Regions from separate parts of the Salana multivorans genome, predicted to be linked through region 1. Evidence: predicted binding sites of a transcription regulator. Region 1 holds the regulator's gene; the other holds the start of a gene.
What was found. Region 1 encodes LexA, which represses DNA repair genes until DNA is damaged. Its sites were predicted from a motif close to TCGAACANNTGTTCGA; they were not measured.
Positions count from the first base shown of each region.

Region 2: a site for LexA is predicted at 2,275-2,290, ahead of uvrA (excinuclease ABC subunit UvrA). Genes of this name have one in related genera too.

Region 1 is NZ_RKHQ01000002.1:903,463-907,875, forward strand. Features, by position in the region: gene serA (phosphoglycerate dehydrogenase) at 1-521, shown strand, start outside; gene nrdR (transcriptional regulator NrdR) at 642-1,133, opposite strand; gene EDD28_RS16230 (LysM peptidoglycan-binding domain-containing protein) at 1,236-1,607, opposite strand; gene lexA (transcriptional repressor LexA) at 1,843-2,625, shown strand; gene EDD28_RS16240 (L-lactate dehydrogenase) at 3,266-4,231, opposite strand; gene EDD28_RS16245 (ATP-dependent DNA helicase) at 4,228-4,413, opposite strand, start outside.
Region 2 is NZ_RKHQ01000002.1:427,257-431,669, reverse strand. Features, by position in the region: gene uvrA (excinuclease ABC subunit UvrA) at 1-2,244, opposite strand, end outside; gene EDD28_RS14185 (YciI family protein) at 2,345-2,644, shown strand; gene EDD28_RS14180 (TerC family protein) at 2,697-3,854, opposite strand; gene EDD28_RS14175 (TerC family protein) at 3,851-4,413, opposite strand, start outside.

The DNA of each region.
Region 1 (4,413 bases):
GCGGCTTCCTCGTCGACTACGACGCGCTGCGCGAGCGCATCCTCGACCGCTCGCTCTCGGGTGCGGCCGTCGACGTGTTCCCGACCGAGCCGAAGTCGAAGGGTGACTCCTTCGACAGCGCGCTGCGCGGGCTCGACAACGTCATCCTCACGCCGCACGTCGGCGGCTCGACCGAGGAGGCGCAGCACGACATCGGCATCTTCGTGGCGAACAAGCTGCGCGACTACCAGGCGACCGGGGCGACGAACCTCTCCGTCAACCTGCCCGGTCTCGTGCTCGAGGCCCCGCGGCCGGGGGCGCACCGCGTGACGCTGCTGCACCGCAACGTCCCCGGCGTCATGGCTCAGCTCAACGAGGACCTCTCGCGCAGCGGCGCGAACGTCGAGTACCAGGTGCTCGGGACGCGCGGCCAGTTCGGCTACGCCGTCACCGACGTCGGCGGGGGCCTGTCCGCCGACTTGCTGAGCGAGCTCGAGGCGCTCCCGACGACGATCCGCGCGCGCGTCATCGAGATCGGCTGAGGCTCGGAGTTCAGTCCGCTTGGGCTGGGCGTTCGGGCCGCTGGGTCTCGGCGCTCTGGGAGCTGAGCCTCGGCGCTCGGGCGACGGAGCCGAGACGTTCGGGCGGTTGCGGCTGGGAGCTCAGGCGACGGGGTCGACGACCGCGACCTCGTCCGCCGACTCACCGAGCCGGTCGGCGCGCAGGCCGCTGATGGCGGCCTCGAAGTCCTCGAGCGTCGTGAAGCTCTGGTAGACCGAGGCGAAGCGCAGGTAGGCGATCTCGTCCAGCTCGCGCAGCGGCCCGAGGATCGCGAGACCGACGTCGTGCGCGTCGATCTCGGCCGACCCGGTGGCCCGCACCGTCTCCTCCACGCGCTGGGCGAGCAGGGCGAGCGAGTCGTCCGAGACCGGGCGTCCCTGGCAGGCCTTGCGGACACCCGCGACGACCTTGTCCCGGGAGAACGGCTCGACCACGCCGGAGCGCTTCACGACCGAGAGGCTCGTGGTCTCCACGGTGGTGAACCGGCGGCCGCACTCCGGGCACTGGCGCCGACGCCGGATCGAGGAGCCGTCCTCGCTCGTGCGTGAGTCGACGACTCGGGAGTCGGTGTGTCGGCAGTACGGGCAGTGCACCGCGAGAGTCCCTCCGATGGCGACCCCGCCCGAGGGCCGAGCGGGATGACCATTCTTCCACGGAGGACCCGGCGCGTCGGCGCCGTCCGCGACGAGCTCGGTCTAGAGGCCGTCCGCGGGGACGAGCAGCTCCTGCCCGACCTGGAGCTGCGAGCTCGTGAGCCCGTTCAGCTCCTCGAGGGCGGCGACGACATCACGCACGTCCCGCTCCCCCGCGATCCCGCTGGCGATGCTCCACAAGCTCTCGCCGGGGGCGACGTACACGGTCTCGTACGAGACGGGATCCACGGTCGACGTCGCGACCGCGCGCTCGGCCGACAGGGCGATGCCGAAGCCGAGGAGCGCGGCAAGCGTCACGACCACGATGCGCCCGCGACGGGTCAGCCGCATCCGGACCGACCCGTTCGCCGGCTCCGACACGCGGCGCACGGTCCCGCGAGTCATCGCCGGACGGTTCATCACCATGGTGCTCATCTCGACACTCCTTCGAACTAGTGTGCGTCGTACGTCTGTTCGACACAGTAACCCATCGGCCCCGCGTTGTCGACACTCCGTTCGAACACGTGTCGCACGATCCGGTGTTCGATCGCCTACGCTTGACCTAGGCAGCAGCACACCATCGAGGTCTGACATCTATCCGTCGGGCGGTCGCCGGGGCAGCCGCCGCGGACGCTCGGACCGGACCGGGCGAGGAGGAGGAGACGGAACGATGGCACGAGACCCTCGGGTGCTCACCGTGCGGCAGCGCGCGGTGCTCGACGTGATCCGCCGCAGCATCACCGAGCGCGGTTACCCGCCGAGCATGCGCGAGATCGGCGAGGAGGTCGGGCTCGCCTCCCCCTCGAGCGTCAAGCACCAGCTCCAGCAGCTCGAGGACAAGGGGTACCTGCGTCGCGACCCGATGCGTCCGCGCGCCATGGAGGTCGTCGCCGAGGCGCCCATGGTGTCGGCGGTCCCCGGGCTCACGCCCCGCACCGACGCCGAGACCGCCGCCCAGGTCGCCCGCGCCGGGACGCCGCTGCGGCCGGCCGGGTTCACGCCCGACGCCGACGAGACCGGCGGCGACGTCGCCGCCGAGGCCGTCCGCCCCATCCTGCTGCCGGAGCCGCCGAACGCGGCGACCTCCTACGTCCCCCTCGTCGGCCGCATCGCTGCGGGCGGCCCGATCCTCGCGGAGCAGAGCGTCGAGGACGTGTTCGCGCTCCCGCGGCGGATCGTCGGCGACGGCGAGCTCTTCCTCCTCGAGGTCGTCGGTGAGTCGATGATCGAGGCTGCGATCTGCGACGGCGACTGGGTCGTCGTGCGTCAGCAGAACGTCGCCGAGAACGGCGAGATCGTCGCCGCGATGATCGACGGGGAGGCGACGGTCAAGACGTTCCGCCGCGGCCCCGACGGCGTGTGGCTCCTGCCCGCCAACTCCGCCTTCTCCCCCATCGACGGCACGCACGCCCAGATCCTCGGCCGCGTCGTCGCGGTCCTGCGTCGCGTCTAGCCGACCTGCTCCGGCCCGAGCCGGGCCGCGGGTGGTCGGCGCGGCTCCCGTGGCCATGTCCGGGCCGCATCGGCGCGGTCACCCGGCCGTGGCCACCACCGGACCGCTTCACCAACACCAGCCGGACCGAGCGTGGCCAGGGCGATCACCGTGGCTACGTCCGGGCCGTATCGGCGCGGTCACCCGGCTCACAGGTGGCCACGGTCCTGAACTTGTGGCGGCGGCAGCGATCCGGCCCTCCGGGGGGGGCATCGCGGTCGCGGTGGCCACCACCGGACCGCTTCACCAACACCAGCCGGACCAGCGGTGGTCAGCGCGGCCCCCGTGGCTACGTCCGGGCCGTATCGGCGGGGTCACCCGGTTCACAGGTGGCCACGGCCTAGCTCCAGTGGCGGCGGCAGCGGTTCGACCCTTCGGGGGGTCATGGCGGTCGCGGTGGCCACCACCGGACCGCCTCACCGACACCAGCCGGACCAGCGGTGGTCAGCGCGGCCCCCGTGGCCACGTCCGGGCCGCATCGACCCAGTCACCCGGTTCACGGGTGGCCACGGCCGCAGCAGTCGTCAGCAGGCGCATCCAGCGATCGCGGGTTCCAGTCGCGCGCCCGCCGGCCGGACCGCGCCGACCGACCGGATGCCAGCTAGAAGCCGAGGCTGCGGGCCGCCTCGCGCAGCGCGACCGCGCTCGCGTGGAGACGCTGCAGCTCGAACGAGCTCATCGGGATCCCGAGCCGCTCGACGGCCCCGCGCGCGTCGACGATCGTCGGCATCGACAGGCAGACGTCCCGGATGCCCAGGAGGTCGTCGTTGACGAGCGTCGAGACCGGCAGCACCCGGTGCTCGTTGCGCAGCACGGCCTCGATGATCCGCGTGACGGCGAGGCCGACGGCGTAGTTCGTCGCGCCCTTGCCCTCGATGATCTCGTAGGCGGCGTGGACGGTGTCGTACCCGATGCGCTCGCGCACGCTGTCCGTGAACAGCGGCCGACCGTCCGGCCCGAGCCACTCCAGCAGGGGCACGCCGCCGATGCTCGCGGAGCTCCAGATCGGGACCTCGCTGTCGCCGTGCTCGCCGAGCACGTACGCGTGCACGTTTTGCACCGCGACGCCGCACTCGCGCGAGATCTGGTAGCGCAGCCGGGAGGAGTCAAGGACGGTGCCGGAGCCGAAGATCTGGTGCGTCGGCAGGCCGGTGACCTTCTGGGCGGCGTACGTGACCACGTCGACCGGGTTGGTCACCATCATGTGGACGGCGTCCGGCGCGATGTCGACCAGCGTCGGCATCACCTTCTGCACGAGCCCGACCGTCTTGGCGGCCAGCTCCATCCGACTCTGGCCGGGATCCTGCTTCGCGCCGGCCGTGAAGACCACGATGTCCGCGTTGCGGCAGATCTCGATGTCGTCGCTGCCCTCGATCGTCGCCTGGTGCATGAACTCGGTGCCGTGGCCGATGTCGGCCGCCTCGGCGGTCACCTTGGCCCGGTTGACGTCGTAGAGGACGACGCGGCGCGCGGCGCCGCGGACGAGCGCGGCGTAGGCGAGAGTGGCGCCGACCGAGCCGGCTCCCACGATCGCGACGGTCTGGTACGGACGGGGCTCGATGCTCACTCCTCGATCCTAGAGGGCAGCACCGCCAGCCGCGCCAGAGCCGACCGCACGACGGTCGGGTCCGTGGTCGGCCACATCGGCGGGAGCGAGGCCCGCAGGAACGAGCCGTAGCGAGCCGTGGCGAGACGCGAGTCGAGCACCGCCACGACGCCGCGGTCCTGCGTCGAGCGCACGAGCCGCCC
Region 2 (4,413 bases), 480 kb from region 1:
GTCGCCGGAGCACGCCTCGCAGCGCCCGCCCTTGACGTTGAACGAGAACCGGCCGGGCTTGTACCCGCGGACCTTCGCCTCCTGCGTCTCGGCGAACAGCCGGCGCACGTGGTCCCACACGCCCGTGTACGTCGCCGGGTTCGACCGCGGGGTGCGGCCGATCGGTCCCTGGTCGACGTGGACCACCTTGTCGACGTGCTCGAGACCCGTGACGCGGCGGTGTCGTCCCGCGACCCGGCGCGCGCCGTTCAGCTCGTTGGCGAGCACGGTGTGGAAGATCGAGTTGACCAGCGTCGACTTGCCGGAGCCGGAGACGCCGGTGACGGCCGTGAGCACACCGACCGGGAACGACACCGTGACGTCCCGCAGGTTGTTCTCGCGGGCACCGTGCACCGTGATGGCCCGGCCCTTGGTCGTCTTGCGGCGCGTCGTCGGGACCGGGATGTGCCGGCGGCCGGACAGGTAGGCGCCCGTGACCGACTCCTCCGACGCGAGCAGCCCCGCGAGGTCACCGGAGTGGACGACGTGCCCGCCGTGCTCCCCGGCACCCGGACCGATGTCGACGATCCAGTCCGCCGTGCGGATGGTGTCCTCGTCGTGCTCGACCACGATGAGCGTGTTGCCCAGGTCGCGCAGCCGGCTCAGCGTCTCGATCAGCCGGCGGTTGTCGCGCTGGTGCAGGCCGATGCTCGGCTCGTCGAGCACGTAGAGCACGCCGACGAGGCCCGACCCGATCTGCGTCGCCAGACGGATGCGCTGGGCCTCGCCGCCGGACAGGGTGGCCGAGGGTCGCGAGAGCGTGAGGTAGTCGAGCCCGACGTCGAGCAGGAACTGCAGCCGCGCGTGGATCTCCTTGAGCACGGCGCCGGCGACGACCCGCTCGCGCTCGCCCAGCTCGATCCCGTCGAGGTACGCCTTGGCCTCGGCGATCGCCAGGTTGCAGACGTCGGCGATCGAGTGGCCGTCGACCTTGACCGCGAGGACCTCGGGCTTGAGCCGAGCACCCTGGCAGGCCGGGCACGGCACCTCGCGCATGAAGCCCTCGTAGCGCTCGCGCGACCAGTCCGACTCCGTCTCCGCGTGCCGACGCTGGACGAACGGGATGGCGCCCTCGAACCCGGTCGAGTACTGCCGCTCACGGCCCCAGCGGTTGCGGTAGCGGACCTTCACCTCGTGGTCGTGACCGTGCAGGATCGCCGTGCGCGCGCGCTCGGGAAGCGCGCGCCACGGCACGTCGGTGCTGAACCCGAGGTCCTTGCCGAGCGCCTCGAGCTGACGCGCGAAGTACTCCGCCGACGTCTGCGCCCACGGCGCGATCGCGCCCTCGGCCAGCGTCAGCTCGTCGTCGGGGACGATGAGGTCCGGGTCCACCTCGAGGCGGGTGCCGAGGCCCGTGCACTCGGGGCACGCGCCGTAGGGCGCGTTGAAGGAGAAGGTGCGCGGCTCGATCTCCTCGAGCGCGAGCACGTGGTCGTTGGGGCAGGCGCGCTTCTCCGAGAAGCGGCGCTCCCGCCCGGGCGCACCGGCGTCGACGTCGACGAACTCGATGACGACGAGGCCGTCGGCCAGCCGCAGCGCCGTCTCGACCGAGTCGGTGATCCGCTGCTTCGCGCTCGAGCGAGCGACGAGCCGGTCGACGACGACCTCGATGTCGTGCTTCAGCTTCTTCTCCAGGGCCGGCGCCTCGGTGAGCGTCACGACCTCGCCGTCGACCCGGGCGCGGGCGAAGCCCTGCGACTGCAGGTCGCGGAACAGCTCCGAGTACTCGCCCTTGCGGCCGCGGACGACCGGGGCGAGCACCTGGAAGCGGGTGCCGTCGGGCAGCTCGAGCAGCCGGTCGACGATCTGCTGCGGGGTCTGCGACGTCACCTGCTCGCCGCACACCGGGCAGAACTGCGTACCGGCGCGCGCGAAGAGGAGGCGCAGGTAGTCGTAGACCTCGGTGATGGTCCCGACCGTCGAGCGCGGGTTCCGGTTCGTCGACTTCTGGTCGATCGAGACCGCCGGCGAGAGGCCCTCGATGAAGTCGACGTCTGGCTTGTCCATCTGGCCGAGGAACTGGCGCGCGTAGGACGACAGCGACTCGACGTAGCGGCGCTGTCCCTCGGCGAAGATCGTGTCGAACGCCAGGGAGGACTTGCCCGATCCGGACAGCCCGGTGAACACGACGAGCTGGTCGCGCGGCAGCTCGATCGAGACGTTCTTGAGGTTGTGCTCACGGGCACCGGAGACGATGAGACTCACTGCTCCATGCTAAGTCCGACCACCGACATCATGTACACGTGTTCGATCAGGGCGGAATCCGGCGCACCGTCCGGCGGGTGCGGCGGGGTATGTTGCGGCCATGACCGACGCAGCTCCCGCGCCCCTGACCTACGCCGTCGAGTACGCCTACGACGCCTCGCCCGAGGAGCTCGCCGCCGTCCGGCCCGAGCACCGCGCGTTTCTCCGTGCGCTGTGCGACGCCGGGGACCTGCTGGCGTCCGGTCCCCTGCCCGAGGACGGCGGAGCGCTGCTGCTCGTGCGCGCCGCCTCCGACGTGGCCGCGCGCGACCTGCTCGCGGCCGACCCGTTCCAGGTCGCCGGCGTCGTCGGCTCGACGACGGTGCGTCGCTGGGACCCGGTCATCGGACCCTGGGCCTGACGCGTCGCGGACGGCACGGGAGCCGACGGCTCCCCGGGTGCCGGGCCGCGCGTCAGCGCAGCGGCGCGGGCGGGCCGGACGGGCTGCGTCGCGCGACGAGCGAGGCGAGGGCCGCGAGCCCGAGGCACGCGACGATGACGACGAGCGAGGCCCCCGTCGAGATCTCCGGTCCCCACTCGATCGGCTCTCCCCCGTTGAGGAAGGGCAGCGAGTTGGTGTGCAGCGCGTGCAGGACGAGCTTCACGCCGATGAACGCGAGGATCGCCGCGAGCCCGAACTTCAGGTAGGTGAGCCGCTCCATGAGGCCGCTCAGCATGAAGTAGAGCTGGCGCAGCCCCATGAGCGCGAACAGGTTCGTCGTGAACACGATGAACGGGTTCGACGTGATGCCGAAGATCGCCGGGATCGAGTCGAGCGCGAACAGCAGGTCCGTCGTGCCGAGCGCGAGGATGACGAGCGCCATGGGTGTGAGCGCGCGCCGCGTCTCGTACGCCGCCGGCTGGCCGGTGGCCGGCTGGCCGGTGGTGGCCTCGGACGAGGTCACGTCGTACGGCGCCACGTCCCGCGCGATCGGAGCGTCCGCGACGGACGCGGGCGTGCCGAACGGTGAGACCTGGCCGGGGGCCTGGTCGGCGGGGACCTCGACGTCGATGCGCGTCGTGAGGCTCTTGCCGTCGTAGTGCTCGGACACGGGCATGACCCGCCGGACGGCCCGGACCGTCGCGTTCTCCTTGTACTCCTCCTCCTCGTCCTGGCCCTTGAGCATCCCGTAGGCCGTGACGAGCAGGATGACGCCGAAGACGAAGAACACCCAGGTGAACCGGTCGACGACCGCCGCCCCGGCGACGATGAGGACGGCGCGCAGCCCGAGCGCGATGAGGATCCCGATCATGAGCGTGCGCTGCTGCAGCTCGCGGGGCACGGCGAACGCCGTGAGGATGAGCGCGAACACGAAGAGGTTGTCCAGCGAGAGCGAGTACTCGGTGAGCCAGCCGGCGACGAACTCGGTCGCCGGCTGGGCGCCGCCCACGAGGTAGACGAGGCCCGCGAAGACGAGCGCCAGCGCGACGTAGAAGCCGACCCAGCGCGCGCTCTCGGCGAAGCCCGGCACGTGCGGCCGACGCCCGATGATGACGAGGTCGGCGACGAGGACGCCCGTGATGACGACGAGCGACGCGACCTCGAACCAGACCGGCAGCGTGCCGCTCACGCGCCGGCCCCCGGTCCAGCCGTGAGCCGTCCTCGCGCGTCGCTGCGCGACTTGAGCAGGCTCGCCACCGTCGTGATGACCAGGACGGAGATGATGAACGTGAGGGAGACCGCGATCGAGACCTCGGGGATCGCGTGCACGGGCTCACCGCCGTTGATGAACGGCACCTCGTTCTCGTGCAGGGCGTGGATGACGAGCTTCGCGCCGATGAAGGCGAGGATCGCGGCGAGCCCGTAGTTGAGGTAGACGAGCCGGTCGAGCAGGCCGTCGATGAGGAAGAAGAGCTGGCGCAGGCCGAGCAGCGAGAAGGCGTTCGCGGCGAAGATGAGGAACACCTCCTGCGTGAGCCCGAAGATCGCCGGGATCGAGTCGATCGCGAACAGGATGTCCGCGCTGCCGATCGCGACCATGACGAGCAGCATCGGCGTCATGTGCCAGCGTCCGTCGTGCCGGACCCAGACGCGATCGCCGTGGAAACCGTCCGTCACCGGGAAGACCCGCCGCACGGAACGGACCAGCCAGGTCTCCTTGGCCTCGTCCTGCTGACCCGTGTGGCGCA